3 regions of the Sphingopyxis granuli genome follow, and region 2 is predicted to be linked to each of the others. Evidence: riboswitches for the same ligand, from Rfam matches in the RefSeq annotation. Region 2 holds a riboswitch; each other region holds the start of a gene.
What was found. Region 2 has a riboswitch for cobalamin ahead of SGRAN_RS18195 (TonB-dependent receptor plug domain-containing protein). Riboswitches for the same ligand answer to the same signal wherever they lie in the genome.
Positions count from the first base shown of each region.

Region 1: another riboswitch for cobalamin. It lies ahead of metE (5-methyltetrahydropteroyltriglutamate--homocysteine S-methyltransferase); the one in region 2 lies ahead of SGRAN_RS18195 (TonB-dependent receptor plug domain-containing protein).
Region 3: another riboswitch for cobalamin. It lies ahead of SGRAN_RS20840 (TonB-dependent receptor plug domain-containing protein); the one in region 2 lies ahead of SGRAN_RS18195 (TonB-dependent receptor plug domain-containing protein).

Region 1 is NZ_CP012199.1:2,846,208-2,856,685, reverse strand. Features, by position in the region: gene metE (5-methyltetrahydropteroyltriglutamate--homocysteine S-methyltransferase) at 1-1,787, opposite strand, end outside; cobalamin riboswitch at 1,904-2,106, opposite strand; gene SGRAN_RS13290 (hypothetical protein) at 2,179-2,718, opposite strand; gene leuA (2-isopropylmalate synthase) at 2,887-4,551, opposite strand; gene SGRAN_RS13280 (YceI family protein) at 4,763-5,407, opposite strand; gene SGRAN_RS13275 (hypothetical protein) at 5,504-5,917, opposite strand; gene SGRAN_RS13270 (adenosylmethionine--8-amino-7-oxononanoate transaminase) at 6,305-7,558, opposite strand; gene bioD (dethiobiotin synthase) at 7,675-8,283, opposite strand; gene SGRAN_RS13260 (8-amino-7-oxononanoate synthase) at 8,283-9,419, opposite strand; gene ilvC (ketol-acid reductoisomerase) at 9,535-10,478, opposite strand, start outside.
Region 2 is NZ_CP012199.1:3,960,080-3,970,557, forward strand. Features, by position in the region: gene SGRAN_RS18140 (hypothetical protein) at 1-51, opposite strand, end outside; gene SGRAN_RS22385 (MFS transporter) at 103-462, shown strand; gene cobU (bifunctional adenosylcobinamide kinase/adenosylcobinamide-phosphate guanylyltransferase) at 632-1,144, opposite strand; gene SGRAN_RS18155 (hypothetical protein) at 1,141-1,350, opposite strand; gene cbiB (adenosylcobinamide-phosphate synthase CbiB) at 1,350-2,288, opposite strand; gene SGRAN_RS18165 (aminotransferase class I/II-fold pyridoxal phosphate-dependent enzyme) at 2,281-3,261, opposite strand; gene SGRAN_RS18170 (adenosylcobinamide-GDP ribazoletransferase) at 3,258-3,980, opposite strand; gene SGRAN_RS18175 (histidine phosphatase family protein) at 3,977-4,546, opposite strand; gene cobT (nicotinate-nucleotide--dimethylbenzimidazole phosphoribosyltransferase) at 4,543-5,559, opposite strand; gene SGRAN_RS18185 (DUF1636 domain-containing protein) at 5,556-5,963, opposite strand; gene SGRAN_RS18190 (hypothetical protein) at 5,966-6,511, opposite strand; gene SGRAN_RS18195 (TonB-dependent receptor plug domain-containing protein) at 6,544-8,496, opposite strand; cobalamin riboswitch at 8,643-8,832, opposite strand; gene SGRAN_RS18200 (cobyrinate a,c-diamide synthase) at 8,845-10,146, opposite strand; gene cobO (cob(I)yrinic acid a,c-diamide adenosyltransferase) at 10,143-10,478, opposite strand, start outside.
Region 3 is NZ_CP012199.1:4,556,900-4,567,377, reverse strand. Features, by position in the region: gene SGRAN_RS20865 (DUF885 domain-containing protein) at 1-1,713, shown strand, start outside; gene SGRAN_RS20860 (cobyric acid synthase) at 1,761-3,215, opposite strand; gene SGRAN_RS20855 (ABC transporter ATP-binding protein) at 3,212-3,988, opposite strand; gene SGRAN_RS20850 (FecCD family ABC transporter permease) at 3,982-4,980, opposite strand; gene SGRAN_RS20845 (ABC transporter substrate-binding protein) at 4,983-5,849, opposite strand; gene SGRAN_RS20840 (TonB-dependent receptor plug domain-containing protein) at 5,864-7,792, opposite strand; cobalamin riboswitch at 7,973-8,192, opposite strand; gene SGRAN_RS20835 (DUF2946 family protein) at 8,299-8,688, shown strand; gene SGRAN_RS20830 (TonB-dependent receptor family protein) at 8,757-10,478, shown strand, end outside.

The DNA of each region.
Region 1 (10,478 bases), 1.1 Mb from region 2:
AGCACCTCGTCGCGGATCGCCAGCGCAATCTGGCGGCAGCTCGCTTCGCGCGGCTGGTCGTCGCGGACGAACGACCAGTTGAGGATCGTCACCGGCCCGGTGAGCATGCCCTTCACCGGCCGGTCGGTCTGATCCTGGGCATAGCGCCACCAGTCGACCGTCATCGGCCGCGGACGCGACACGTCGCCATAGAGGATCGGCGGCCGCACGCAGCGCGAGCCATAGCTCTGCACCCAGCCGCTGCGGGTGAAGGCGAATCCGGCAAGCCGTTCGCCGAAATATTGCACCATGTCGTTGCGCTCGAACTCGCCGTGGACGAGGACGTCGAGGCCGATCTCCTCCTGCCACTTGATCGCGGCGCGGGTTTCGACCTTCAGATAGCGGTCATAGGCCGCATCGTCGATTTCGCCCCGGATATGCGCGGCGCGCGCCTTGCGGACCTCCGCCGTCTGGGGGAAGGAGCCGATCGTCGTGGTCGGATAGCGGGGAAGCGGAAGGCGCCGGCGCTGCGCCTCGCGGCGCGCGGCGAAGGGCGCGGCCCGGCGCGCGGCGTCCGTGTCGAGCGCGGCAAGGCGGGCGGCGACGGCGGGATCGTGGATGCGGGGCGAGGTCGCGCGGGCGACCGCGGCCATCCGCGACGCCGAAAAGGCGGCGAAGGCGGCATCCTCGCCTTCGTTCAGCGCCTTGGTGAGCGCGGCGAGTTCCTCGATCTTTTGCGCCGCGAAAGCCAGCCATTGCGCGATTTCGGGATCGAGCGCGGTTTCGAGCGCCAGATCGACCGGAACGTGGAGCAGCGAACAGGACGGCGCGAGGATCAGGTCGCGCGTCGCCGCCAGCTCCTTGAGCCGCCAGTAAAGGTCGGAAAGGTTGGCGCGCCAGATGTTGCGGCCGTCGACGACGCCGAGCGACAGCAGGACGTGCGGCCGCACCTTGTCGAGTGCCGGGCCGAGCTGTTCGGGCGCGCGGACGAGGTCGAGGTGGAGACCGTGGACGGGCAGTTCGGCGGCGAGATCGAGATTGTCGCCGAGACCGCCGAAATAGGGGGTGAGCATCAGGCGCGGCCCCGCCGTCGCCAGCCGCGCATAGGCGCGCTCGAACGCGGCGCGCTGCGCGTCGTCGAGATCGAGGACGAGGCAGGGCTCGTCGATCTGCACCCAGTCGGCGCCCTGTTTCGCCAGCCGCGCGAGGATCTCGGCATAGGTGTCGAGCAGCGCGGGAAGCAGGGCGAGCGGTTCGACCGCCTTGCCCTTGGCGAGCATCAGGTAGCTGACCGGGCCGAGCAGCACCGGGCGCGTCTGATACCCCAGCGCCTTCGCTTCGTCATATTCGTCGAAAATCTTGGTCGAGGCGATGCGGAAGGTCTGGCCGGCGGTGAGTTCGGGGACGAGGAAATGATAGTTGGTGTCGAACCATTTGGTCATCTCCTGCGCCGTCGTATCGGCGGCGTGGCCGCACCCGGCGTGCGCCGGATCGCCCTGTGCGCCGCGCGCCATCGCGAAATAGAGATCGGTATCGACCGTCTCGCCGTCCCAGTCGTAGCGCGCGGGGACGGCGCCGATCAGCGCCGAGGTATCGAGCACATGGTCATAGAGCGAAAAATCGTTCGACGGCAGGATGTCGGCCCCCAGCGCCTTCTGCCGCGCCCAATGGGCGACGCGCAGGCCGGCCGCCGCGGCGTGCAGGTCGGCGAGGGTCGATTTGCCCGACCAGTAGGATTCGAGCGCGACCTTGAGTTCGCGGCGAAGGCCGATGCGGGGAAAGCCTAAAGTGGCGACGCTGACAGTCATTTCGAGCACCTTGCAGGGGGCAAGGGCGACGGACAGACGCGAACGCACGATATCCCGCGTCCGCAGGGCAAGGGTCGGACGCAGCCATGCATGCGGCCTGACCGGGCACCCCGCCGGAGGACGTATCTGACGAGGCAGGTCTCCTGGCTCGCGGGTCGCCGCAGCGGTCTGGCCTTCCCGGTTCCTTGCCGAACCAGTGGCATGATCGACCGCCGCTCGCCGCTTACAGTTGCGGGGGCAGCGCCGGTTTCGCACCGGCTTCCCATCTTCGCTCCGCCCCGGATGCCCGGCGCGAAGAACCTCGACAGCATGAAGAATAGGCGCCGCGGCAATCCTGTCAAGCGCTATATAAAGAAATCTTTATATGTGTTGGCTGGTGATTGGCCCTATCCTAAAAGGCGGTCGCCAGCAGCGCGGCGGTGGCGGCCGCGATCGCCAGCAGGAGCGCGATCTTCGGACCGTGCGAGGCGAGAATATGGGTTCGCCGGCGATCGAAGGGCGGCCCTTCGACCTCATGAGAAAGCTCGGTTTCGGGCCGCGTGCGCGCCGCGAAGGCGGGCGGCGATGCGAGGGCGGGGCCGCTGATCCCGCTGGCGAGCGCCAGCTTTTCGAACGCCACCGCCATCTTCTCGCGGTCGAGGTGCCGGTCGATCGCCTCGCGCTCGGGGTCGGGATCGGGCGGCGGCGGCAGGCTTGCGACCCTGCGCTCGATTTCGCGGTCGAGCGCGTGGAGGCGATCGATCGCCTCGACGATCCGCCGCCGGTCGCTGCTGGCGAGCGCCAGTTCGAGACGGGTCAGCGACAGCGCGCTTGCGCGGCAATATTGCAGGCTCCAGAACAGGTCGCTGCTTCCCCCGACGGCGGGGAGCGGCCCGGCGGGAGCGACGGGCGCGCTCGGGCCGCTGGCGGACGAGGCCTGGGATGCGTTCACGGGTCCTTCTCCTTCGCCGCCCCCCGGCTGCGCGCATCGGCTTAGGACCAAATGCGCGCGCCGCGAAACGCCGATCGGGCCAGTCGTGACCGGGATGCGGCGGACGGGAGAGGGAAGGGGTGCGAGGAGGCCGGGGCGGCCCGCGCCGCCCCGGGCGCCGCGACCGGATCAGATCGCGTTCGCCGCCGACAGGATCGCGCGCACGCTGGCGGTCGCGACATCGGTGTCGAGACCGCAGCCGAACAGGCTGCGGCCGTCGGGGGTACGGCATTCGACATAGGCGGCGGCCTGCACATTGCTGCCCTGGCCGATCGCATGTTCGGAATAATCGACGATGTCCATCGCCGGGCCGCCCGATTCGGCCAGCGCGGCGACGACGCTCGACATCAGGCCGTTGCCGCGGCCGCTGATGCTGCGCTCGGCGCCGTCGATGGTCAGCTTGCCGGCGAAGATGCGGTCGGCGCCGCTCTGGCTTTCCGCCCAGCTCACGAGCTGGAAGCGCTTGCCGTCCGCCGCCAGATAATGCCCTTCGAAGGCGGTCCAGATGTCGTCGGCGGTCAGCTCGCGGCTCGTCTGGTCCGCCACCGCCTGGACGATGTGGCTGAAGCTCGCCTGCATCTTCTTCGGCAGCTTCAGCCCCTTGTCCTGTTCGAGCACCCAGGCGACGCCGCCCTTGCCCGACTGGCTGTTGACGCGGATCACCGCTTCGTAGCTGCGCCCCAGGTCGGCGGGGTCGATCGGCAGGTAGGGGACTTCCCACTTGTCGTCATTCTGCCGCTCGCGCGCCGCGAACCCCTTCTTGATCGCGTCCTGGTGGCTGCCCGAAAAGGCGGTGTAGACCAGTTCGCCGCCATAGGGGTGGCGCGGGTGGACCGGCAGTTGGTTGCAATATTCGACCGTCTGGATGACCTGATCGATGTCGGAGAAGTCCAGTTCGGGGTCGACGCCCTGCGTGTACATGTTGAGCGCGATGGTGACGAGGCAGGTGTTGCCCGTGCGCTCGCCGTTTCCGAACAGGCAGCCCTCGACGCGGTCGGCGCCCGCGAGCAGGCCGAGTTCGGCCGCCGCGACCCCGGTGCCGCGGTCGTTGTGCGTGTGCAGGCTGATCAGCGCGCGGTCGCGGTTCGGCAGATGCTTGCAGAAATATTCGATCTGGTCGGCATAGATGTTGGGCGTCGCCGCTTCGACCGTCGCGGGCAGGTTGAGGATGATCGGCTTGTCCGCCGTCGGCTGGAGCACGTCCATCACCGCGGCGCAGCATTCGATGCTGAAATCGATCTCCGCGGTCGAGAAGGTCTCGGGGCTGTATTCGAAGCGCCAGTCGGTGCCGGGCAGGCGCGCGGCATTGTCGCGCAGCTGCTTCGCGCCGTCGACGGCGATCTGCTTGATCTCGGGCATCTCCATGCCGAAGACGATGCGGCGCCACGCGGGGCTGACCGCGTTGTAGAGGTGGACGATCGCGGTCTTCGCGCCTGCCAGGCTGTCGAAGCTGGTGCGGATCAGGTCGGCGCGCGCCTGCGTCAGCACCTGCGGCGTGACGTCGTCGGGGATGCGGCCCGAGCGGACGAGGTTCTGGATATAGTCGAAGTCGGTCGCGCCCGAGGCGGGGAAGCCGACCTCGATCTCCTTGAGTCCGCATTTGACGAGCAGGTCGAAGAAGCGCGTCTTCTTTTCGGCGTCCATCGGATCGATCAGCGCCTGGTTGCCGTCGCGCAGATCGGTCGAGAGCCAGATCGGGGCCTTGGTGATCGTGCGGGCGGGCCACTGGCGGTTTTCCAGCGGGACCTGCGGAAAGGGTCGGTACTTGGCCGAGGGGTCGCGGAGCATGGGCATGGGTTGGCTTCTTCTGCTTGCGTGGATTCGGATGCTGTGTCGTCAGGCCCTTGAGCGCGTGGCCCGCCGCGAAAGGCGCAGGCCGAAAGTCACGCCCAAGGGCGTGTAAGTCGCAGAAGAAGGAGGCCGCGCATGTGCATCGCCCGCGCTCATGACCAAAAAGCGCGGGCTTGGCAAGAGGGCGGCCGCAAAAAGTGCGGTGGGAAGGCGCCTACTGCTTCTCGAACGCCGCGTGAATCTTCAGCTCGACACGGTCGCTGACCAGCGGGATGCCATAGAGGATGCCGAAGTCGCTGCGGCGAATCTCGCCCTCCGCCTCGAAGCCGACGGTTTCCTTCTTGCTGCCGGGATTGGTGCCCGCGCCGTGGAAATCGACCTCGAGCGTCACCGGCCGGGTCACGCCGTTGAGCGTGAGGTTGCCCGTCACCTTCGCCTCGTCGCCATCGTCGTCGAGGACGACGCGGGTCGACACGAAACGCGCGTCGGCGGGGGCGGGGCCGAAGAAATCGGGCTTGGCGCCGTCCTTGCCGGCACGAAGCAGGTGGCCCGTCAGCCCGGCGCTTGCCGTCGTCACCTTCGACACCGGGATCGTCACGTCGACCTTCGCGGCCGCCGGGTTGGCGGGATCGAGGACGAGCGTGCCGGTCACGTCGCCGAAAATCCCCTGATATTTGCTGAAGCCGAAATGATCGACCTCCCACACGACGATCGTGTGGCCGGGGTCGGCGGCGTAGGTTCCGGCGGCGACACGGCTCCTGTCGGGCGCGCCGGGGACGGCGGGGCCGCCCTGCGCAAGGACGACCGGGACCGCGACGACGGCGAGCGCGAGAGCGGCGAAGGGAAGGGTATGGCGCATGGGGGGGCTCCTGTTCCGAGAGCGGCGAGGCTAGGCGAGAGGGCGGCGCGGCGTCAATGTCGTCGCGGCGAAACGCACGGTTTCCGGAATATGACCCTATGGGTGCGTCGCGCGCCGCGCCTCGAACCATTCGCGCAGCGCCGCGGCGGCGCAGCCCGTGAAGCCGTAGCTGCCGACCGGCGAACAGCTGTTCGGCCGGGTGGCGCGGGCGATCGTCTCATAACCCTCGACCTGCGACGCCCAGCTGCCGCCGCCGACCGGGGCGTCGTCCTTGATCTCCTCGCGCAATTCCTTGGGGACGCGGTAGCGATCGGATTCGGGCTGCTGCGCGCAGACGACGATCTCGTCGCCCTGCGCCTCGGGACAGGGTTCGTCGCCATAGGTATAGAGGATCGAGGTCTTTTGCGGCGGCTGCGCCGACTGCGCGAGGCTTTCCTCCTCCTGCGCAAGCGCCGGGGCCGCGGAGGCGAAAGCCGCGAGACAAGTCAGAAGAGCGGCTTTTCCTGTCATTCCGGATCGCGTTCCCGATGTCGTGGCCTGCAACGATGGGCCGCCGCAGATGAACCCAGGCCGAACTGAGGCCCGTGGATTCGGAGTTCGGCACGGTTTCTCCCTTTCGCCCTGAATTCTCCCGTCGTCACCCTGAATTTGGTTGGGACATATACCCTTCAGGCAAGTCAGCGCTGTTCCCCGGCGAAAGCCGGGGTCCAGATGGCACAGCGCTGCCCCGCATGGACCCCGGCTTTCGCCGGGGAACGCTCACCTGTCGGAAGGGGATAATTGCGAAACAAGTTCAGCATGACGAACGGATGAGGCAGTGCGCCGAAACCCGAATCCTCACACGCCATAGAGGCGTTTCCACCTGCCTGGAGAATGCTCTGGCGGACGCGCCACCACCTATGGCGATGGATCGAGATCGAGCGATGCGGCGATTGCGTTCCAGACCTGCGCGAGTTCGTCGGGCGCGATGCAATAGGGCGGCATGACATAGATGCTGTTGCCGAGCGGGCGGAGCAGGACGCCCTGTTCGCGATAGAAAGCGATCAGGCGCGGCGCGAGCGTCGACAGATAGCCGCCGTCGCGGACGCGGACGTCGAGCGCGGCGATGGTGCCCAGCCGGCGCGGGTTCGCGATGCGCGCATCGCCGGTCAGCAGCGACAAATGCGCCGCCTGCGCTTCGGCGAGCGCGTCGATCCGCGCCTGCACCGGCTCGTCGCGCCAGATGACGAGATTGGCGACCGCCGCGGCGCAGGCGATCGGGTTCGCGGTGTAGCTCGACGAATGATAGAAGGTCTTCGCGCGGTCGGTCGAATAATGCGCTTCGAAGACCGGTTCGATGCACAGCGTCACCGCGAGCGGCATCGCGCCGCCGGTCAGCCCTTTCGACAGGCAGACGATGTCGGGGATCACTCCCGCCTGGTCGCAGGCGAAGCGGGTGCCGGTGCGGCCCCAGCCGGTCATCACCTCGTCGGCGATGAACAGGACGCCGTGGCGGGCGCAGATCGCGCGCATTTCCGCGAGCACCCAGGCGGGGTAGATCAGCATGCCGCCGGCGCCGAGGATCAGCGGCTCGACGATGAAAGCGGCGGGCTTTTCGGCGCAGGCGGCTTCGAGCGCGTCGAGCGCCACCTGTTCGCGTCCCTCGGCGGGGAAGGGAATGGTGCCGACGTCGAAGAGCAAAGGCTGCCACGCCCGGTTGTAGACGCCGCGCTCGCCGACCGACATCGCGCCGATCGTGTCGCCGTGATAGCTGTGCTCCATCACCAGGATGCGGCTGCGCGCCTCGCCGATGTTGAACCAGTAACCGAGCGCCATTTTCAGCGCGACCTCGACGCTGGTCGAACCCGAATCCGAAAAGAAGACGCGGGTCAGCGGATCGGGGGTGATGCGGACCAGTTCGGCGGCGAGCGCTTCGGCCGGCTCGTGCGTCCAGCCCGCGAAGATGAGCTGGTCGAGCTTCTCGGTCTGCTCGCGGATCGCGGCCATGATGCGCGGATGCGCGTGACCGTGGGTGGTGACCCACCACGAGGAGATGGCGTCGATCCAGCTGTTGCCCTGCGCGTCGTAAAGGCGCGCGCCCTCGGCCCGGTCGATCAGCGGTATCGGCTCGCCGAGCCCGTGCTGGGTGAAGGGATGCCAGATGGGTGACATAAGTGCGACCTCTCTTACCGCTCGTGCTGAGCTTGTCGAAGCACCGTTCTTCCTTCTGGCGCCGGATGGAGAAAAGGACAGCCCTTCGACAGGCTCAGGGCGAGCGGCTTCTGGTTTCAGGTGAAGCCGGCAAGATCGAAGTTGGCGGCGAAGGCGGCTGCCAGCGTCTCCGGGGTCAGCGGGTGGATCGGGGGCAGGCGGCCCAAACGGCGGACGCCGCCAATTTTCGCGACGATCGCCTCGCTGTCCTCGACCGCGTCGCCGACGAAGGCGATGCCGTGGATCGGCACGCCGCGCGCGCGCAGCGCCTCGATCGTCAGCAGGCTGTGGTTGATCGTGCCGAGACCCGTGCGCGCGCAGACGATGACCGGAATCCGCCAGCGCGCGAACAGATCGGCATAGAGAAGCGTGCGCGTGACGGGGACGAGGACACCGCCCGCGCCCTCGACGATCAGGTCGCCCGCGGGCGGCGTCAGCGCATCCGGATCGATCGCGACGCCGTCGATCTCGGCCGCGAGGTGCGGCGAAGCGGGGGTGACGAGGCGATATGCCTCGGGCAGGACCGGCACACCGGCCAGCCGCGCGACGACCTCGCTGTCGGTTTCTTCTTCGAGCCCCGACTGGATCGGTTTCCAATAGGGGATGCCGAGCGCCCCCGCCAGCGCGGCGGTGAAGACGGTCTTGCCGATGCCGGTGTCGGTGCCGGTCACGACGAAGCGCGGCATCAGGCGGCTGCCATCGCGTCGGCAAGCGCGCCGGTCATCGCGTCGATATCGCTTTCCGCGACGTTGAGCGTGATCGCGATGCGCAGGCGCGCGGTGCTCTGCGGCACGGTCGGCGGGCGGATGCCGCGGACGTCGAAGCCTGCGGCCTGCAACGCGCCGGCGACGCGCATCGCGCGGGCGTTGTCGCCGATCACGACGGGAAGGATCTGGCTGCTGCTCGCGGGCAGCCCGAGCGCGGCAAGGCGCGCCTCGGCATGGCGGACGAGCGCGTGAAGGCGCGCGGGCCGTTCGGGCTCGGTCGCCACGATCTCCAGCGCCTGGCGGACGAGCCACGCCATCAGCGGCGACGGCGCGGTGGAGAAGATGAAGGGGCGGCCCCGGTTGACGAGGAAATCGCGGACGATCTGCGGCCCGCAAAGCAGCGCCCCCTCGCAGCCCAGCGCCTTGCCGCAGGTGTGCAGCGTGATGAGCCTTTCGCGGGACGCAAGGCCGTGCGCGAGCCCCTGTCCGGCAGGACCGAAAACGCCGGTCGCGTGCGCCTCGTCGACCACCAGCACCGCGTCATGGCGCGCGGCGACGATCGCGAGGTCGGCGAGCGGCGCCGTGTCGCCGTCCATGCTGTAGAGGCTTTCGACCGCGATCCACGGCGTGCCGGTGCCGCCCGCCTTGCGCCATGCGGCGACCGCGTCGTCGAACGCCTGCGCGTCGTTGTGCGCGGCGGCACGGATGTCCGCGCGGCCGAGCTTCATGCCGTCGTGCGCGCTCGCGTGGATCAATTCGTCGTGGACGATCAGGTCGCCGCGCTGCGGCAGCGTCGCGAACAGCGCGGCGTTGGCGGCGAAGCCGGTGGGAAAGAAAAGCGCCGCCTCGCTGCCATAGTGGCGCGCGGCATGGGTTTCGAGCGCTTCATGTTCCGCATGATTGCCGCGCAGCAGGCGCGAGCCGCCCGAGCCGGCGGGAAGGCCGCGCGCGATCCCGGCAGCGAGCGCGTCGCGCAGCGCGGCGGAGCCGGCGAGACCGAGATAATCGTTCGAGGCGAAATCGATCCCGGCGCGCGGGACGAGGGCGCGGCGCCGGTCTTCGGCCGCGAGCGCGGCGAGATCGGCGCGGTGGGCGTGGAAGGGGGAACTCGCCATTCAGCTTCCTTTGTCCGTCATTGCGAGCGAAGCGAAGCAATCCAGAGCGGTTTACCGAGCTCTGGATTGCTTCGTCGCTACGCTCCTCGCAATGACGAGAAGGGATGAGGCGGACTTAGTTGACCGCCTTGTCGACCAGCTTGTTCTTCGCGATCCACGGCATCATCGCGCGCAGCGCGGCGCCGGTCTGTTCGATCGGGTGCGCGGCGGCGGCCTTGCGGCTGGCCTTCAGTTCGGGCTGACCGGCCTGGTTGTCGAGGACGAAATCCTTGACGAAGCGGCCCGAGGTGATGTCGGCGAGAACGCGCTTCATCTCGGCCTTGGTCTCGTCGGTGATGATGCGCGGGCCGGTCTTGATGTCGCCATATTCGGCGGTGTTCGAGATCGAATAGCGCATGTTGGCGATGCCGCCCTCATAGAGCAGGTCGACGATCAGCTTGGTTTCGTGGAGGCATTCGAAATAGGCCATTTCGGGGGCGTAACCCGCCTCGACCAGCGTTTCGAACCCGGCCTGGATCAGGTGGGTGATGCCGCCGCACAGCACCGCCTGCTCGCCGAACAGGTCGGTCTCGCACTCTTCCTTGAAGGTCGTCTCGATGATGCCGCTGCGCCCGCCGCCGACGGCGCTGGCGTAGCTGAGGGCGAGCGCCTTGGCGTGGCCGTTGCCGCTGTTGCCCGACGCTTCCTGCGCGACCGCGATCAGGCAGGGGACGCCGCCGCCCTTCTGATATTCGCTGCGCACCGTGTGGCCGGGGCCCTTGGGCGCGACCATGAAGACGTCGATGTCGGGGCGTGCCTCGATCAGGCCGAAATGGATGTTGAGCCCGTGCGCGAAGGCGAGCGCGGCGCCGGGCTTCAGATTGTCGGCGAGGTCGTCGTAATAGATTTTCGCCTGATGTTCGTCGGGGGCGGCGATCATGATGACGTCGGCCCACTGGGCGGCTTCCTTGTTCGACAGCACCCGGAAGCCCGCGCCTTCCGCCTTCTTCGCGGTCGCCGAACCGGAGCGCAGCGCGATCGCGACCTCCTTGACCCCGCTGTCGCGCAGATTCTGCGCAT
Region 2 (10,478 bases):
CGCATCTTGAGCCGCATTGACTGCCTCTTTGGCCAGCTTGAGAGCGAACAAGGGCTTCCTGGCGTCGCGGCGTTGATGGCTCGGGTCCAGCCGGGCCGTCTGTTGCCGGCCACATTCCTTATCGGTGCCGTCGCGCTGGCACTGGGCCTGCGCGATCACGGAAATTTCACAACGACGGTTGCCGTCCTCGCGTTCATCAGTTTCTTCATCGATGGAGCATTCAGCGGAATTATCGGTTTCGGTGCATGGATATTTCCGAGCCGCATCCGCGCCACGGCAATTGGTGTCACGACCGGCATGGGCCGCTTTTCGGGCGGAACGCTCGGCCCCATGGCAGGCGGCATGATGCTCGATCGCGGCTTCGGCCTACCTGCGATTGCGACGATCGCCGCCATGCCTTTGCTGATGGCCGGCCTTCTGGTCGCAATCGCAGCCGGCATACACCGACGCGGAAATGCATGAGCATGAAAATTACCATTGTCGAAGCAAGCCCACGTGATGGAACGTGAGCTGCGGTGCTGCGATGGGTGGCCCGCCGACGTATGTTGCCGTTGCGTTATTCGCATTCGAAAGGCGCGCAAGCGACCTCTCGTTCATTCTGGCTGATGGACGCATCTCTTCATGTGGCGAACTATTTCAGGCGCTGCGGAAGGCCAGCGAATATCATCTGCACCTCCTGGACAGCCGCAGCGACGGCCTGGTTCGTCCGACCGGCTTCGTCGCGGAAGCGACGCGCCAGTGCGTTGTCCGGCACGATCCCGAGGCCGACCTCGTTGGCGACGAGGATGAGCTGGCCCCCGAACCGCCCAATGGCTTCGCAAAGCTCGCGCGTCGCGGCTTCGCAATCGGCCTCCGCCAGCATGAGGTTGGATATCCAGATGGTGAGGCAATCGACCAGGACGACGGCGTCCGCGTCATCGGCGGCGTCGAGCGCGGCGGCGAGATCATGCGGCGCCTCGACCGTTTGCCATCGTTCGTCTCTGTCCGCCCGGTGGCGCGCGATACGGTCGCGCATCTCCGCGTCATGGGCTTCCGCCGTGGCGATGAAGATGTGCCGGCCCGCGATCGCTTCGGCGCGCGCCTGCGCGTATCGGCTCTTTCCCGATCGCGCGCCGCCCAGCACGAAAAGGCTTCGTCCGGTCATGCGCTCCCCTTCCCCCTTCCCGCCGGCGCGAGCAAGCCGCCGACATCGCCATGCCGCGCATCGACGTCGGCATGATAGTCGCGACCGCTCGCCGTGACCCCGATGCGGCCCAGCAGCGCGTGGCGCAGGTCGACGGAGGCGAAGGGACCGTGCAGACAGGAACCCAGCACCGATTTATCGACGTCGGACCCGGTCGCTTGCAGCATCACAGCGCCCATTCGGCACCCCCCACGAGAAGCCAGAGCAGCGCGCAGGCGCCGAGGTAGAGACGCAGCGCCCGGCGGATGTCGAGGCTCGACGGCGCGCGCGCTCCGTCGCCGATCCAGGGCTTGTCGTGCAGGACGCCGTCATAGGCGATCGGGCCCGCGAGACGAAGCCCGAGCGCGCCCGCCATGGCGGCCTCCGGCCATCCGGCGTTGGGCGAGGCGTGCTTGCCGGCGTCGCGCCGCAGGATGCGCCAGCCGCCCCCGCCCGCGAGGCAGATCAGCAGCGCCGACAGGCGGGCGGGGACGAGGTTGAGCAGGTCGTCGGCGCGCGCCGCCGCCCAGCCGAAGGCGCGCCAGCGTTCCTCGCGGTGGCCGATCAGGCTGTCGGCGGTGTTGACCGCCTTATAGGTCCAGACCCCCGGCAGCCCCAGGAACAGCAGCCAGACGGCGGGTGCGGTCACGCCGTCGCAAAAGCTTTCCGCAAGGCTTTCGATGGCGGCGCGCGAGATGCCGCTTTCGTCGAGCGCGGCGGTATCGCGGCCGACGATCGCGCCCACGGCGACGCGGGCGGCGGGCAGGCCTTCGCTATCGAGAGCGTCGGCGACGGCGCGGACATGGTCGAACAGGCTGCGCTGCGCGATCGCCGGCCAGGCGAGCAGCGCCACGGCCGCCCACCCGAACGCACCCAGCCGTTCGAGCAGCAGCGACTGGACGAGCCAGGCCGTCCCGCCGACCAGCCCGGCCAGCAGCAGGACGGTCAGCAGCCCCAGCAGGCGGCGCGTACCGAAGCGTCGTTCCGGTCCGTTCCAACGCCTCTCGGCGGCGTCGATCAGCCGCGCGAACCATCCGACCGGATGCCCGGCCAGCCGATAGAGGGTGCGCGGCCAACCCAGCGCGGCGTCGAGCCCCAGCGCCGCCAATGTGACCGGATCAGCCATCGGCGAGGGCGGCCTTCAGCCGCAGGAATGCTGCGTCGTCCCCCGGAAGACCGAAGCGCAGCCATTGCGGCTGGTCCGCAAAGGGCCGTGTCAAGATGGCGCGGCGCGCCAGCCGTTCGAACAAGGCGCGCGCGTCGGCGGTTTCGACCAGCCGGAACAGCGGGCATGCGCCGACCGGCATATATCCGGCCCCCCGCAACAGCGCATCGAGCGCGGCTGCCTGCTTCGGCAGGCGGCGGCGCGTGGCGGCGATCCAGTCCGCGTCGGCGTAGGCGGCGGCGCCAATGGCCACGGCGGCGGCGGACACCGGCCAGGCGCCGAGCAGGGCGCGCAGATCGCGCAGGAACGGCTCCGGCCCCAGCACGAAGCCGAGCCGCACCCCGGCCAGCCCGAAGAATTTCCCGAAGGAGCGGAAGAGGATCAGGCGCGCATCGTCGCCCACCGCCGGCGCGAGGCTCAGCGCGGGATCGACATCGGCGAAGGCTTCGTCGACCAGCAGCCAGCCCGCCCCGCTCCGACTCGCGAGCAGGTCGCGAAGCGTCGCGGGCGTGACGGTCCGGCCGTCGGGATTGTTGGGATTGGCGAGGATTATGCTGCCGCCATGCCGCCCGATCGCGTCTGGACCCGTGGCCATCGCGGCCGGGATCATCTCGCCGTGCGTGCGATAGCCGGGTGCGGCGTATCGGGCCTCGCCGCCGATCAGCGCGCCGACCAGGCGGAGGCCGATCTCGGTTCCCGGGACGGCGCAGACGTGGCGCGCGGCGACGCCGAAACAGGAGGCCGCCACGGCCTCCAGCCCGGCGATGGCGCCGCGTTCGGGAAGGCGCCGCCAGTCGACGTCGACGCGCTCCGTATCGGGCCAGGGGTTGGGGTTGATCCCCGTCGACAGATCGATCCAGGGATCGCCGCCCGAGCCGAACCGGCGCTTCGCGGCCGACAGGTCACCGCCGTGCCATGTCCACGGCTCGCTCATGCGACTTGCAGCCACAGCAGCGCCGCGAACAGCGACAGGCTTTCGGTCACTTCGATTCCGGCGCCATGGCCGTCGCCCGACACGCCGCCGATCGCGCAGCGCAGCCACCACCCCCAGACGAGCAGGAAGAGGGGTGTAGCGAGAAGCGCGGGCGACCAGCAGGAAGCCGCCGCGAGCAGCACGCCCCACAGCAGGAGATCGCCGATGCGGACGGCGCCGCGAAAGCGAGAACCCAGCCCCGTGTGAAGATCGGGCAGCCACCGCGACCAGACGAGCGGCCCCGTTCGCGCCGCGAAGGGGACGAGGGCGATGGCGAGGAAGGCCTGCGCCTCGATCAGGGCATGGAGCAGAACCAGCTTGGCGACCAGTTGCAGGACGATCGCGACGACCGCGAAGCTGCCGACATGGGGATCGGACAGGACGGCGATCATGCGGTCGCGATCCTTGTGCGCCGCGCCGCGCGCATCGGCGATGTCGCCCAGCCCGTCGAGATGAAGCGCCCCGGTGACGCCCACCCACAGGAGCAGCGCGAGCAAGGCTCCCGACCAGCCGTCCAGCCTGCCGCCGCCCCATGCGGCCGCGGCGACGATCACGCCGACGAGGAGCCCGACCGCCGGAAACCAGCGCATCGAGGCCGCGAATTCCGCGCTGGAAACGGCCGCCAGACGCGGCGTCGGCAACCGCGTCAGGAACTGGATGGCGATCAGCAATCCCTTCATGGGCGCAGGCCGGTAATCTGCGCGACCGGCGCGTCGCCCGGCCACAGGCGCAGCGAGACGAGGACGCCATATGGCAGGTCGAACGACCATATAGGACGCCGTTCGAAGCCGCAGAGGATGTGCAACGCCGCGCGGATCGCGCCGCCGTGCGTGACGATGAGCGTGGGGGCCGGTTCCAGTTCGGCGACGGCACGCGACACGCGCGCGACGAGCGCCGACCAGCGTTCGCCGCCCGGCGGCGGGTTGGCGTCGGGATCGTCCCAGAAACGGGTCATCGCCTCGCGGTCGATCTCTTCGGCCGCCCGGCCGTCCCACGCGCCGAAATCGATTTCGCGCCAGCGGGGGTCGACGGCGAGCGGCCGGCCGATGGCCGCTCCGATTGCTTCGCCCGCCAGCCGGCAGCGCCGCAGGTCCGACGCGATCAGCCGTTCGGCGCCGACGGTGCGCGCCTGCGCGACGCAGGCGGCGATTCCTTCCATGGTCGGCGCGCTGTCGGTCCGGCCCAGCAGCAGCCCCGGTCGCTCGGGCGCGCCATGCCGCAGCAAATGGAGCGCGAAGCCGGTCACAGCGACGCCGACACCGCGGCCTCGGCAAAGGTCGCCATCCGGTCGTGCGCGGCGAGTGACGCGCGGACGACCCCGGCCGCCACCGCCGCCCCGCTCCCTTCGCCGAGCCGCATCCCGAGCGACAGCAGCGGATCGAGCCCAAGCTTTTCGAGCAGCAGCACATGGCCGGGCTCGGCCGAGCAATGGCCCGCGATACAATGGTCGGCGATCGCCGGATTGTCCGACGCCAGCGGCGCGATCGCCGCGCAGCAGATGAAGCCGTCGAGAAGGACGGGAACGCCCAATTGCCGCGCCCGCACCGCCGCACCGGCGATCGCCGCCGTCTCGCGGCCACCGACGCGGCGCAGCGTCTCGAACGCCGAACGCCCGGCATGGGCATGGACGGCGACCGCGCGCTCGACCACCTCGGCCTTGCGCGCCACGCCCTCCGTATCGATGCCCGTGCCGGGGCCGACCCAGTCGGCAGCCGTGCCGCCGAAGCTGCGCGCGCATAGCGCGGCGGCAGCGGTCGAATTGGCGATCCCCATTTCACCCAGCACGATCATGTCGATCCGCTCGTCAACGACCGCCGCCCCGGCGTTGAGCGCGTCGAGGCATTCGGCCGGGGTCATCGCCGGCCCGGCCGTGAAGTCGGCGGTCGGCCGGTCTAGGTCGAGCGCGACGATCTTCAATTCCAGTCCGGCGGCGGCCGACAGCGCGTTGATCGCCGCGCCGCCCGCCTCGAAATTGGCGACCATCTGAGCCGTGACGGTTGAGGGAAAAGCGCTGACGCCGTGCACGGCGACGCCGTGATTGCCGGCGAAGATCGCGGCGCGCGCGCGGTCGAGGCGCGGGCGCGCGCGCGACTGCCAGCCGGCGAAGAAGATGGCGATGTCTTCCAGCCGCCCCAGCGATCCGGCGGGCTTGGTCAGCGTCATCTGGCGCGCGCGGGCCGCCTCTTGCGCTTCGCCGTCGATATTCCGCGGACGCGCCAGCGCGACCTCGAAATCCGCGATCGAGGCAAAGGCGGTCATTCGGCGACGAATCCCGGCGGCGGAACGCGGACGAGGAAATGTCCCTTCACGCCTTCCGGCCAGTCGGCATAAGCGACGCGGCCTTCGGCGCTGGCGGCATGATGCACGGCATAGTCGAGAATGGCGCGCGCTGCCGCTTCGTCCGGCGTGAAGCGGCCGAGCACATAGCCGACCTTCCCCGGCGCGCGAACATGGACCGTGCAATATTCCTTGCAGGCGAACAGGCAGGGCATCTCCTCCACCGCGATCCGCGCATAGGCGGGCTCGCGGCGGGCAAGTCCGCGCAGCAGCCCGGCGAGCCGCGCCCCGCCGCGCACGCCCTCTTCATCCTCGCGCGCATCTTCGCCGTGACGGCAGGTGTTGCACACGATAACGGAGGGACCGTCGGCGGCGGGGCGCAGCATCGTCACGCGGCCTGCGGTCTCGACACGTTCGCAGGCACGTCGAGGCTGAAGCCCGCGCGCGTCAGCAGGGCCTGCGCCGCCAGCAGTCCGGCGAAGATCGCGCCATAGCGCACGAACTGGCGCAATAGCACTTCGCCCGAAAAGGCCGACCAGCCATGGTCGAGCAGTGCCACCCAAGCGAGAATGCCGAGCTTGAAGCCGACGAAGGCGGCGGTGTAGCTGGCGCTCATCCGCACGGCCGCGGGGCGGCTGCGCATCGAGCGCGCGACGGCCTCCGCCGACAGCAACGAGACGACCGCCGCCATGCCGAGTGCGAACGGCCACGCCGGGTTGCCCGTCTGGTGCATGAAATAGGTCACGGCCTGCGCGGCGAACCAGGCAACGAACATCAGCATCAGTCCGATGCGACGCGGCACGTGCGTCGCGGCCAGCGCGGCCAGCGACGGAAAGGGCGTCGCGCAGGCCAGAATCATCGAGGCGATGGTGCTCACCCCGGCCATGGTGCCGACCCAGACATTGCGTGCGAGAGCGGTAGAAGGCGTCTTCATATTCTTCTCCTCTGGCTGAAAATTCGGGCGCATCAGAAGCGTCCCCGGAAACCGGCGTAGATGCTGCGGCCGAGTGTGCCGTAACGGTAGGCCGTCATATAATTCTCATCGAAGATGTTCTCGGCACGCGCGAAGAAGCGAACATTCTCCGACAATCTGAATTCGGCGCGCAGGTCGATAAGCGTGTAATCGTCGAGGACGATGCTGTTCGACGCATTGTCGAAACTCTTGCCGGACCAGCGCAGTGCCGCTCCGACGTCGAGACCGAAGGGAAGAGCGTAACCGACCGAAGCATTGGCCGCGTGGCGCGGACGGCGCGGCAGGTCCCTGCCGAAATTGGTCGCGCCCGGCGAACGATCCTCGGCCACGATCCAGCTATAATTGCCGTCGAGCGTCAGCGCGCCCAGCGTCAGCGCCGCCGTCGCCTCGATCCCATGCGCCTCGCCGCGCGCGACATTGGAATAATAGCCCGAACGGCGCGTGGAATCGCCAGGGACCAAGCAGAGCGGATTGGGCGTGGTGGGCGAGCAGGAATTGAAGATGATCTGCCCGGTCGTGGTGCGATCGAACCAGACCCCGCCAACCGTCAGAGCGCGGCCGAACAATTGCTGCTCGATCCCTGCTTCCCAGCCATGCGCTTCCTCCGGGTCGAGCGCGACATTCCCATATTCGCTGAACATCTGATACAGCGTCGGCGCCTTGAAACCTTCGCCATAGCTCGCGCGCAGGATGGTCCCGGTCGGCAGCCGCCAGACACCGCCCGCCGCAAACAGTGTCTGCCCGCCGAAGCGGTCGTGATCGTCATGGCGGACGCCGCCGTTGATCGTCAGCCCGTCCAGGGGCTCGACGCTGAGCTGGCCATAAAGGCTGGTCACGTCCGCCTTGCCGATCGCGAAGTCGGGAAGGGGCGTCGCCAGCGAACCCGAAGGCGAACGGCTGCGGAACCTCGACCGTTCATTCTCGACGCCGAAGACCGCGCTGACGCCGCGCGTGACATCGATATTGCCCTGATATTCCCAGCGCCGATTCTCTCCCTTGGCCTGAAGGCTGACGGGACGAGCACGCAGCGGCCCGTAATTGCTGCGATCGGTGTCGGTGTAGGAATAGGAAATCCGGTTGCGGAAACGCCCGTCCAACAGGTCGAAGTTGGCGCCGGCATAGCTCACGAATTCCTCGTTGAGCGCGTAGTCCGGCGTATCGCCGCTCGTCGAATCGAGATTGACGCGCGCCGTGGAATAATAACCGCGCACTTCGACGCTGAGGTTCGAAGCAAGCGCCAGTTCGGCGCGGCCCGTCACGCTGCGGTTGCGATAGCCGTCGCGCTCGCCGCCGCCAAAGGCCGGGGCGATCGCCGAAATGCCGTCGGTGGTGAAGCTCTGGCCGCCGATGCGCCAGTTCAGTGGTCCCGTGCGGCCGCCGATCGCGGCGCGCGCGCTGACCGTGTTGCGCGACCCGGCCTCGATGTCGAAGCTGCCTTCCAGCGGTTTTTCGGGGATGGCCGTGACGATATTGACAACGCCGCCGATCGCCTGACTACCCCACAGGATCGACTGCGGACCACGCAGGATTTCGATCCGCTCCATGTCGCCGACCAGCAGGTTGGCGAAATTATAGCCGCCGCCGGCCGCCGCCGGATCGTTGAGCTTCACGCCATCAATCACGACAACGGTATGATCGGACTCGGCGCCGCGGATGCGGAGCGATGTCGCGGTGCCATAGCCGCCGTTGCGCGAGACGGTGATGCCGGGTGTGCGCAACAGCAACTCGGTCGCGCCGATATCCTGCGACCGGTCGATCGCCGTCTTGTCGAGCACGGTGATCGTCGACGGCACCTCGTCGAGTGCGAGCGGCGAGCGCGTCGCGGTGACGACGATGCTGTCCTCTTCGGACCTCGCGGCGGCGTTAGCGGCTTCTGCGGCCGATACGGGAAAGCCGGCCGCAAATGCCGCCAGTGAAATGGAACTTCGAACAATAACACGGAACATAGGGTACCCCATCGACAAGACCATTCGGTCGCTGGGTCGATGGCGGCCCACCCTGATAGGCGAACGACATCGGCCCGCGCGGCCGCGCGGTCACCTTTGTCGTCTGTCGGGTTCACCCCCGTCCGCCCGGCACACCCTGTCCGCGCGAAAGACGACGGCGACGGGCAGGTCTCCTGGCTCGCGGGTCGACGCCGGTCCGGGCCGCCTTCTCAGGACCGATGGTCCCAATGGCATATGGCCCGATGGCTCTCCGCTTACAGTTGCAGGGGCAGCAGGGGTTTCGCACCCCATTCCCTTTCAATCCCCTTTCGGGGAACCTGTCGCGGCCCGCTCGTTAGGCAAATCGCGTCAGGCGATCAAGTGAAAGAAGCTGCCCGTCACGTGGCCGGCGCGATGGCCGGCGGGGCCGAGATCGCGACCTGCCGCGTCGGCAAGCCGGGCGAAGGGGGCGCCTTCGTTCGTCGATGTGATGGTCGCATGATGATATTCATGCCCCCACAGCGGCGTTTCGGCATCGGCGAAGCGCGTCGACGCGAACAGCCGCGCCTGCCGATAGCCGAGCGACATCTTCCTTTTCGCGAAGCTGGTATCGACCGGCAGCAGCCCCGCCATAGGATGCACGATGCCGTCCGCATCCTCGATGCTGCGGCCGAGCAGCATATAGCCGCCGCACTCACCATGCACCGGTGCGCGCGCCGCGAAGGCGCGCAACCCCGCCATGAAGCGCGCATTGCCCGCCAGCCTGCCCGCGTGCAGTTCGGGATAGCCGCCGGGCAGCCAGCAGGCGTCGCAGTCCATCGGCGGCGCCTCGTCGGCGAGCGGCGAGAAGCCGCAAATCTCAGCGCCCGCATCGCGCCACCACGACGCCAGATGCGGATAGAAGAAGGCGAAGGCATCGTCGGCGGCGAGGGCGATGCGCTGCCCCGGCGGACGCAGGCGCGGTCGGACGGGGAAGGCCGGAGCGGTCGCATGCGCTGCCGCGCGGATCGCGGCGAGGTCGCAATCGCGCGCGAGGATCGCCGCGACGGCATCGATCCGCTCGTCCAACGCGCCATCTTCGCGCGCCTGCACCAGCCCGAGGTGGCGCGAGGCGGCCGCCAGCGCCGGGTCGCGGCGGATCATGCCGAACAGCGGCAGGTCGAGCGCGTCGAATCCTTCGGCGATCATCGCGGCGTGACGGTCGCTCGCAACGCGGTTGACGATGACTCCGGCCACCGGCGGCGCGCCGGGAAAGGTCGCGAAGCCATGCGCGACCGCCGCGACGCTCTGACCCGCGCCCTCGGCATCGACGACGAGCAGGACCGGCCAACCCGTCAGCCGCGCGACCTCGGCCGCCGTGCTGCTCCGGCCCGCGCCATCGAACAATCCCATCGCGGCTTCGGCGACGACCAGATCGGCGCCGCAGGCCGCCTGCGCCGCCAGCCCCTTCAGCATCGCCGGCGTCATCGCGAAACCGTCGAGATTGACCGAGGATCGCCCGGTCGCCACGGCGTGAAAGCCGGGGTCGATATAGTCGGGTCCGCATTTTGCCGCAGCGACGCCGAGTCCTTCACGCTGGAAGGCGCGCTGCAGCCCGATCGCGACGAGCGTCTTGCCCACCCCCGAGCGCGGCGCCGCGACCAGCAGTCCCGGCGCGAGTTGGCCGCTCAAAACTCTATTCCCCGCTGCGCCTTCACGCCCGACCGGAACGGGTGCTTCACCTGCACCATCTCGGTGACGAGGTCGGCGGCTTCGATCAGCGCCTCGGGCGCATTGCGGCCGGTGACGACGACATGTTTCATCGCGCCTCGATCGAGCAGGCCCGCGACCACCTCGTCGACGGGCAGATATTCGTAGCGCAATACGATGTTGAGTTCGTCGGCGACCACAATCGCGATGTCGGGATCGGCGATCATCCGTTTCACCTCGTCCCATCCGGCGCGCGCCCAGGCGATATCGCGCGCACGGTCCTGCGTGTCCCAGGTGAAGCCTTCGCCCATGAC
Region 3 (10,478 bases), 600 kb from region 2:
GTTGCGCAGGCGCAAGCGCCGGCCCCGGCGGACAGCGCCGACGAGCAGCTTCGCGCACTCTATGAGGCCGAATGGGCGTGGCGCGGTACCGAGCTGGGCCATTGGCGCGGCGATGACGAGACCGGGCCGCTCGACCATTTCCCCAGGGTGGATGCCGCGAGCCAGCAGGCGCGCGTTGCGCATTGGGCGGATATTCTGAAGGCGCTCGACCGGATTCCGGTCGACCGGCTGTCGCCCGAGGAACGGATCAACGCCGCGGTGTTCCGCACCAGCCTGGAGGCGTTCGTCGCCAACGGGCGGTTCCGCACCTGGGAGATGCCGTTCAACGCCGACAGCCAGTTCTGGTCGGGCATCGCGGCGCGCACCCCCTATCGGACCGAGGCGCAATATCGGCGCTACCTCGCCCGCCTTTCCGACCTGCCGCGCTATTTCGACGAGCAGATCGTCAACATGCGCGCGGGGCTGAAGCGCGGCTTCAGCGTGCCCGGGGTGACGCTGGCGGGGCGCGACAAGTCGATCGAGGCGCATATGGTCGCCGACCCCGAAAACAATCCCTTCTGGGGGGCGTTCGCCGATCTGCCGGCCGCGATTCCGGCGAGCGAGAAGGCCGCGATCCAGGCCGAGGCGAGGCAGATCATCGCGCAGAAGATCGTTCCCGCCTATGCGAAGCTGCTCGCATTCTATCGCAACGAATATCTGCCGCAGGCGCGCCAGACGCTGGCGGCCGAGGCGATGCCCGACGGCAAGGCCTTCTATCAGGCGCAGATCCGCGAATATACGACGACCGACCTCACCCCGGAGCAGATCCACCGCATCGGCCTCGAAGAAGTGGCGCGCATCACCGCCGACATGGAGAAGACCCGGGAAGCCGCCGGGTTCAAGGGCGACCTCAAGGCGTTCATCCATTTCCTGCGCACCGATCCGCAATTCTATGCGCGGACGCCCGACGAGCTGATGGGCGTGTCCGCCTATACCGCCAAGCGGATGGACGGGCTGCTCCGCACCACCATCGGCTTCCTGCCGCGCTACCGCTTCACCATCCGGCCGGTGCCCGATGCGATCGCGCCCTTCTTCACCGCGGGCCGCGGCGGGCGCGAGGCGTGCCTGATGAACACCTATGACCTGCCGTCGCGCCCGTTGTATCAGATTCCGGCGCTGACGCTCCACGAATGCACCCCCGGGCACAGCCTGCAGGGGGCGATCGCGATGGAGGCGCCCGTTCCCGACCGGCCCGAGTTCCGCAAGCAGACCTATTTTTCGGGCTATGGCGAGGGGTGGGGGCTCTACACCGAATGGCTGGGCAGCAAGATCGGCATCTATCGCACGCCCTATGAGGAGTTCGGCCGCCAGTCCTACGAAATCTGGCGCGCCTGCCGTCTCGTCATCGACACCGGCATCCACCATTATGGCTGGACGCGCGATCAGGCGATCGCCTACCTCGCCGATCACAGCGCGCTGTCGCGGCACGAGGTGGAGACCGAGGTCGACCGCTATATCAGCTGGCCGGGACAGGCGCTCGCCTACAAGCTGGGGGAACTGGCCATCCGCCGCCAGCGCGCGAAAGCCGAGGCGGCGCTGGGTCCCGCCTTCGACCAGCGCTGGTTCCACGACAAGCTGCTGAGCCTCGGGTCGGTGCCGCTCAACGTGTTCGAGCAGGAAATGGAGCGCTGGACCGCCGAGGGCGGCAAGAACCCCTTCCCCGGCGCGGTCTGATCGCGCCGGCTGGACGAAGCCGAGCAACTGACCCTAACCGCGGTCCGTCAGCTGGCCGCGAGGCGGAGCAGGCCGTCGATGTCGATATGGTCCGACAGCGTTTCGGCGATCGCGTCGAGCGCGGCATCGACGTCGGCGCCATGGTCGTGCGCGCGGGCCGCGACCCCGATATGGGCGAGCAGCGCGCGGCGGAGCGCCGGCGCGGCGAACAGGCCGTGGAGATAGGTTCCCATCACCGTTCCGCCCGGGTCGATCGCGCCGTCGGCGCCGCCTCCGTCGAGCCTGGCGAAGGGCGCCGCGGTGCCGGGGCCGCGCGTCTCCCCCATGTGCATCTCATACCCCTCGACCGGGACGCCCAGCGCTTCGCCGCGGACGCGGCGCAGGACCTTCACGGGGGAGAGGGTGGTCGTCACGTCGAGCAGGCCGAGCCCGTCGACCTCCGACGGCACCCCCTCGATGCCGTGCGGATCGGCGATGCGGCGGCCGAGCATCTGATAGCCGCCGCACAGGCCGACGATCAGGCCGCCGCGCCGATGATGCGCGCGGATGTCGATGTCCCAGCCTTCGGCGCGCAACGCCGCGAGGTCGGCGATCGTCGCCTTCGATCCGGGCAGGACGACGATCGCGGCCTCGGCGGGGATCGGGCGCCCGGGCGGCACCATGACGAGCTCGATGCCGGGTTCGAGCCGAAACGGGTCGAGGTCGTCGAAATTGGCGATGCGCGGCAGGATCGGGCAGGCGACGATCCGGCGGCCGCTGTCGGGCATGGAGCGCCGGTCGAGGATCACCGCATCTTCGCTCGGCAGGCGGGCGGCGGCGGGCAGCCAGGGAACGATGCCGAAACCGCGCCACCCGGTCCGCGCCTCGACCGCGCGATAGCCGTCCGCGAACAGCGCGGGGTCGCCGCGGAACTTGTTGACCAGGAAGCCGCGGATCATCGCGGCATCGGCGGGGTCGATCACCGCGCGCGTGCCGACCAGCGATGCGATCACGCCGCCGCGGTCGATGTCGCCGACCAGCACCACCGGCACCCCCGCCGCCCGGGCGAAGCCCATGTTGGCGATGTCGCCGGCGCGCAGATTGATCTCGGCGGGCGACCCCGCGCCCTCGACGAGCAGGAGATCGCATTCGGCGCGCAGCCGGTCGTGGCTCTGCATCACATCGGCCAGCAGCGCGCCGCGTGCTTCGCGGAAATTGTTGCTGCCCAGCGTGCCGCGCACCCGGCCGTGGACGATCAACTGCGAACTGCGGTCGGCCTGCGGCTTCAGCAGCACCGGGTTCATGTCGCTGTGCGGCTCGACGCGGCAGGCGAGCGCCTGAAGCGCCTGCGCGCGGCCGATCTCTCCGCCGTCGGCCGTCACCGCGGCGTTGTTCGACATGTTCTGCGGCTTGAAGGGGCGGACGCGCAGGCCGCGGTTGGTCCAGGCGCGGCACAGCCCGGCGACGAGCACCGACTTGCCGACGTCCGACCCCGTGCCTTGCAGCATCAGCGCGCCGCTCATTCGCGGCTGCGCCCCAGCGCGGTGATCGTCGGCCAGGCGCCGCCAAGGTCGACCTCGGCCTCTATGCCATAGACCGCGCGCAGATTCGCGCGCGTCAGCACCGCGGCGGGCGGACCGTCGGCAACGATCGCGCCCTTGTCGATCAGCAGCAGCCGGTCGCAATAGCGCGCCGCCATGGTCAGGTCGTGGAGTACCGCGATGACGAGGCCGCCGCCGTGCGCTTCGCCGCGCAGCAGGTCCATGACGTCGATCTGGTGGCCGGGATCGAGGCTGGCGAGCGGCTCGTCGGCGACCAGCATCGGCGCTTCGACCGCCAGCGCGCGGGCCAGAAGGATGCGCGCGCGCTCGCCGCCCGACACATGGGTCGCGTCGCGGTCCCGCAGGTCGAGCACCCCGGCGCGCGTCATCGCGCGCTCGATCGCGGCGAGGTCGGCGGCGCCCGGGCGCGACATCGGGCCGAGGTGCGGCAGGCGGCCGAGCCCGACGAGCCGCTCGACGGTCAGCGGCCAGTGGAGCGTCTGGCCCTGCGGCAGATAGGCGGCGCATCGCGCGAGCGTCGCGCGCGGCATCGCGGCGACGTCGGCGCCATCGATGCGGATGCGCCCGGTGCTCGGCACCAGCGCGAGCAGCGCGCGCGCCAGCGTCGACTTGCCCGCGCCATTGGGGCCGACGATGCCGGTGAGCGTGCCCCCGGCCAGCGCTGCGCTGACGTCGCGCACGACGGGCCGCCGCCCGAGGCGGACATCGACATGATCGAGCGTCAGCGTCACCACAGCCGGCGCTCGCGCATCAGGTGGAACAGGAAGACGGGCACGCCCAGAAAGGCGGTCACGACGCCCAGCTTGAGCTCGCTGGTGGTGTCGATCAGCCGCACCGCGAGATCGGCGAGCGTCAGCAGCGCCGCGCCGCCGATCGCCGAGGGCAGCAGGATCGCCGACGGGCTGCGGTCGGTCAGCGGGCGGATCAGATGCGGGACGATCAGCCCGACGAAGCCGATCGCGCCCGACACCGCGACCGCGCCGCCGACCCCGATCGCGGTGCCGAGCAGCAGGCGCAGGCGCGTGCGGGCGAGGTCGACGCCGAGCGCCTGCGCGCCGTCCTCGCCCAGCGTCAGCGCGTCGAGCGCGCGCCCGTTCCACAGCAGCAGCGCCATCCCGGCGCCGATGCACGGCAGCGCCGCCCACAAATGGCCGAACGAACGATTTTCGAGGCTGCCCATCAGCCAAGTCATGATCTCCATCGCCGCGAAGGGGTTTGGCGACAGGTTGAGTGCGAGGCTGATGCCCGCCCCCGCGAGGGTGCCGACGGCGATGCCGGCGAGGATCAGCGTCAGCGGGCTTTCGGAGCGGCCGGCGAGCGCGAAGAGCAGCGCGAGCGACAGCAGCGCACCGACGATCGACAGCAGCGGCAGCGCCGCCGGGTGAAGATTGGCGAGCCCGAAATAAAGCGCGGCGACCGCGCCGAGCGCCGCGGCGTTCGAGGTGCCGAGCACCGACGGCTCGGCGAGGGGATTGCGCAGATAGCCTTGCAGCGCCGCCCCCGCGAGCCCGAGCATGGCGCCGACCGCGAGCCCGACCAGCAGGCGCGGCAGGCGCAGGTCGAAGAGGATGACGGTCGCGACATGATCGCCGCGGCCGGATGCGGCGGCAAACAGGCGGGCGAGCGGCAGGTCGACGGTGCCGAAGCACAGCGAAGCCGCCGCCGCCCCGCATGCGAGCGCGAGCAGCGCCAGCGTCAGCCGCCGGGGCGATCGGGCCTCGCGCATCGTCATCGGCGCGCGCCGTCGTGGCGCTGGATCTGCCTGGCAAGGCGGTGCACGGCCGCCCCATAAGCGGGGCCGCCGCAAACGGTCCACGCCTCCGGCACGCTGAGCCGCGGAATGCCCCGAAGCGCGGGGTGGTGCAGCATCTCGCTGCCCTGATCGGTGATGGTGTCGCTCGCGCTTTCGACGATCAGGAAATCGGGGTTCGCCGCCACCATCTCCTCGAGGCTCAGCTGCGACAGCGGCGGCTTGCCCAGCTTTGCGGCAAGATTGACCAGCCCGACGCGCCCCATCATCTCGTCGATCAGCGTCCCCGTCCCGGTCATGTAGCCGCGCCGCTGGTAATAGGCGGCGACCCGGCCGCGCCCCGGGCGGGGCACGCCGGCGAGGTCGCGCTCCATCCGCGCGATCAGCGCTTCGCCGCGCGCCGGATCGCCGAGCGCGGTCGCGGTCAGGCGGATCGTCCGGCGGATGACGTCGAAGCTGTCGGCGGTCGGCAGGTCGAGCGTCCGAAAGCTGCCGCGCGGCAGCGCCGCGACCGCCGCGCTGCCGCTCGCGGGCATGCCGACGATCAGGTCGGGCGCCGCGACCAGTATCTGTTCGGCGGCGTTGCGGATCAGCGGCAGCCCGCGCGCCGCCGCGGCGGCCGCGGACATGCCGGGATCGGTCGCGTTGCGCGTCAGCCCGGCGATCCGGTCGCGGTCGGCAAGCGCGAGCAGCAACTGGTCGGCGCACAGGTTGAGCGACACGACGCGCTGCGGCGCGGCCGGCGGCGTCGCCGCTGGTGCCGTACGGCCGCCCTGCTGCGCCCACAGCGCGCCGCCGCCGGCGAGCAGCAGCGCGAGCGCGGGCAGGGCGGCGTATGGCGTCAAGCGCGTTCCTTCCCTCAGAAGCGCAGGCGGACGCCGCCATAGGCGGCCCGGCCCGGCGTCGCGATGCTGAAAATTTCCTCATAGTCGACCCCGAGCAGATTCTCGACGCGCCCGAAGACCGAGATGGCGTCGGTCACCCGGTAATCGGCGCCAAGGTTGACGAGCACATAGTCCTTCATCGCGACCACGACCGGGACATAGCTGGGGTTGATATAGGCGAGGTCGGTCGTGCGGCCGTTGTAGCGCAGCGTCAGCGTCCCCGCAAAGCGCTGGTCGCTGCTCGACACGGTGGCGTTGAAGCTGGCGATATGCTTCGGTCGCCGCACTTCGGGCGCGCCGTTCTCGCGCGCCTTGATCCAGCTGTAGGCGAGGTCGAAGCGAAGCTGCGGCAGCGGCCGCGCGCTGGCGAAGGCCTCGATGCCGTGCTGCTTGCTCGTCGTCGCGCGGTTCGCCGGAGTCGCGGTGAAGTCGGGCGCGGGATAGTTGGTGAAGATCTCGTCCTTCAGCGTCGAATCGAACCAGGTCGCCCCGATCGTCGCCCAGTCGTCGGCGCCGAAGCTCTGCTCGATCCCCGCTTCCCAGCCCTCGGACTTTTCGGGTTTCAGGTCGGGATTGCCGATGTAGCGGCCGTCGATATAGCCGAACAGCTCGAAATAGCCCGGATTCTTGACCCCGGTGCCATAGGCGCCGCGGATGCGCGTGCCGGTCGGAAGGCGATAGCTGCCCTGGACGCGCCAGGTCGTCGCATCGTCGAAGCGGTTGTTGTCGTCGTGGCGCAGCGACGCGCCGAGCGAGAGCGCGCCCGCGGTCAGCTCATATTGGGCGACCAGCCCCAGATTGTCGGTGTGGCGCTTTCCCTGAAAGGCGCCCGGCGTCAGCGTGCGGAACGCCTCGCGCTCGACATCGACCGCACCGGTCAGCCGGTGGGCGATCGCATCGGTCCCGAAGCGGATGCTAGAGGTCAGCGATCCCTTGTAGCGCTGTCCCTTGCTGCCATAGTCCAACCCGAAGGGGGAGCGGCCGTGGCGCGCGGTGTCGGAAAGCTGCCCCGACAGGCTGGTCACCCAGCGCCCGTCGAGCGCGGTCAGTTCGGCCGCCAGCAGGGCATGGAAGGATTCGGTCTCGACATGGACGCCGGGGCTGTCGACGATATAGCCGAAGCGCGGGCTCGTCGTGTCATATTCGCTGTCGTTGTTGTCGGCGTCGCTGAAGCCATAGCGCAGCACGGCGTTCAGCCGGAAGGCGTCGCTCGGCGTCCAACCCAGCTTCGCGCTCGCGCCGACCGTCTGCATCCCGACGTCGCGCACCCCGCCGCGCGCGGTCGGATAGCCGTTCGCGCCGTAATAGGTACCGGTGATCGCATAGTCGAAGCTGTCCGATGCGCCCGCGGCGCGGGCGCTGCCGGCGACGGTGCCGAACGACCCGCCCTCGATCCGGGCGCTCAGGCCCGGCGCCTCGCGCCCCGACAGGGTGATGTAATGGATCACGCCGCCGATCGCGTCGGAGCCATAGAGCGACGATTGCTGGCCGCGCAGCACCTCGATCCGCGCGGCGGGGTCGGCGAGCAGACCGCCGAAATCGAACTGGCCCTGATAGGGGTCGGCGACCTCGATGCCGTCGACCAGGACGAGGACGTGATTGGCTTCGCTGCCGCGGATGCGGATATCGGTCATGCCGCCGAGGCCGCCGGTGCGGCTGACCGCGACGCCGGGCACGTCGCGCAGCACGTCGGAAACGATGCGCGTCTGGCGCTGTTCGAGCGCTTCGCTGTCGATCGCCGTGACCGAGGCGCCGAGCTGGTCCGCCCGGACCCCTTCGCCCGAACGCGAGGCGGTGACGATGATCGCGTCGCCGGGGCGCGGGTCGGCGGCGGCATCGCCGGTCTGGGCCAGCGCCGGCGAGGTCGCCGCCAGCGCCACGATGGAAAGGCCGTATTTCAACATGGGAGTCCCCCACGCGCCGAGAGCGAAGGCGGGGACCTGCCGAGCCGCGTGCGCGATCGACCGGCGCACGGGCGGCGGGCTGGCGCAAGGCGCCCGCATTTCGTGCCCCGAAGCGGCCCCGGCCGCTGGGTCGTCGCTCGACGGAGTTCTCCGTGCCCTGGCCTTTCCCTGGACCGAGGCATTGAGCGACCCACGCCGGCAGGTCTCCTGGCTCGCGGGTCGTCGCTTGATGCACGCCTTCCCAGGTCGCCCCAGTGGCAGACCCGGTCGGGGACCGGGTCGGTGCATCGCGCTCGCCGCTTACAGTTGCAGGGACAGCCCCGGTTTCGAAGGTCCGGCCGGACCCCCTTACCGCGTTCCCTTTTAAGCCCCATCGGGGCACCGGCGCGATCAATGCAAGGTTGCCCTTGCGGCGCCCGCCCATAGCGCCTCGGCGCATTTTGGCAATCGGCTTTTGCGGGGCCTGCGCGCTTGCCCGAACCGTCCGCCGGGACTAGGAGCGCGGCGTGGCCGATCTTTCCGCCTTCCGCCGACCGGGCTGGCTGCTGCTGCCGGTGCTTCTCGCGCTGCTCGCGCGGGTGCTGGTCGCGCCGGGCTGGATGATCGGGCCCGATGCCGGGGGGTCGATCACCGTCCGCGTCTGTTCGGACCCGTCGAACCCCGGCGGGACGATGACCATCCCGGTCCAGACCGCGGGCGATCATCCCGATGGAGAGGGGCAGCAGCATTGCCCGTGGGGCGCGCTCGCGGTGGCGCCGATCGTGCCCGATGCCCCGGCGCTGCCCGCGGCGCCGGTGCGGGTCGACCCCGCGCCGCCGGCGATCCCCTCGCTCGGCTTCGCGCCGGGCATCGCCTCGCCGCTTCCCCCCAGCACCGGCCCGCCCGCCTTCGCCTGATTCAGACCGATCGCCGGCCGCGCTTTCGCGCGCGCCGGCCTTGCCTGATTTTCAGCGAAGGATTTTCCATGACCCGTTCCGTTACCCGTGCGGCGCCCCTGCCGGCGCTCGCCCTCGTCCTTTCCTTTTCCCCGGTGCTGTTTTCCACGGCCGCTCACGCCGAGGAGGCGACGATCATCGTCACCGCGCCGACGCTCGCCGACGCCGCGCAGCAGCGCGCGGCGCAGACCCCCGGCGGCACCGACGTCGTCACGCATCAGGATTATGCCGACAAGACGATCGTGTCGCTGCGCGATACGCTCGCCTTCTCGCCCGGCGTCTACCTCCAGCCGCGCTATGGGCAGGAGGTGCGCTTGGCGATCCGTGGCTCGGGCCTCTCGCGCGGCTTCCACATGCGCGGCGTCACGCTGTTGCAGGACGGGGTGCCGATCAACCTCGCCGACGACAATGGCGATTTTCAGGAGCTGGAGCCGATCTTCTTCGACCATCTCGAAGTCTGGCGCGGCGCCAATGCGCTGCGCTTCGGTTCGGGAACGCTGGGGGGCGCGATCAACGGCGTGACCCCGACCGGGCGCACCGCCCAGGGCGTCTATCTGCGCGGCGATGCCGGCAGCTTCGGCCTGCTTCGCGGCCTGGTTTCGGCGGGCGTCGCCAGCGGGCCGGTCGACGCCTGGGGCGCGGTCAGCGCCGACACGTCGGACGGCGACCGCGACCATGCGCAGCGCCGCAGCCTGCGCTTCCACGGCAATGTCGGGCTGACGCTCGGCGACGGGGTCGCGACGCGCTTCTATGCGAGCATCAACCGCATCCGCCAGCAACTGCCGGGCGCGCTGACCGAGGCGCAGGCGCTGACCGCCCCGCGCGGCGCCAATGCGAGCAGCGTCGCGGGCGACCAGCGGCGCGACATCGATTCGCTGCGCCTGCAGAACCGCACCCGCTTCGACCTCGGCACCGCGACGCTCGAGGTCGGGGGTTTCGTCAACGCGAAATCGCTCTTTCACCCGATCTTTCAGCTGATCGATCAGAAATCGACCGACGTCGGCGGGTTCGCGCGGATCGACTATGCGGCGGGGCCGGTCGAGGTGACGCTGGGGGGCGAGATTCGCCGTGGCAGCACCCACGCGCGGCAGTTCGTCAACGTCGCCGGCCGGCGCGGCGCGCTGACCCTCGACGCCGATCAGGAGGCGCGGACCGCGAGCCTCTATGGCGAACTGCGCGTGCGGCCGGTGCCGCCAGTGACGCTGATCGCGGGGGGCGTCTATGCCGATGGCATGCGCAAGCGGCGCGTCGGCTTTTCGGCGACCCCGGCCGGCGACGGGCGCGTCGCGTTCGACGCCTTTTCGCCCAAGTTCGGCGTGCTGGTCGAACCGGCGGAGCATGTCCAGATCTTCGCCAACTACAGCCGCTCGGCCGAATTTCCCGGTTTCGGGGAGGTGTTCCAGTCGATCGGCATGCCGCCCGCCAGCGCGCTGATCGCCGACATCCGGCCGCAGCGCGCCTGGACGGCGGAGATCGGCACGCGCGGAACGATGGGTCCGGTGCGTTGGGACGTCGCCTGGTATCGCGCGGCGATCACCGGCGAGATGCTGCAATATACGGTGAACAGCAGCATCCCCGCCGCGACCTTCAACGCCGACCGGACGCTGCATCGGGGGGTGGAGGCCGGGCTGGAGCTGACCCTCGCACCCTGGCTGCGGCTGCGCCAGACCTATGCCTACAGCGACTTCCGCTTCCGGGGCGACGCGCAGTTCGGCGACAATCGCCTGCCGGTGGTGCCGAGGCATGTCTAT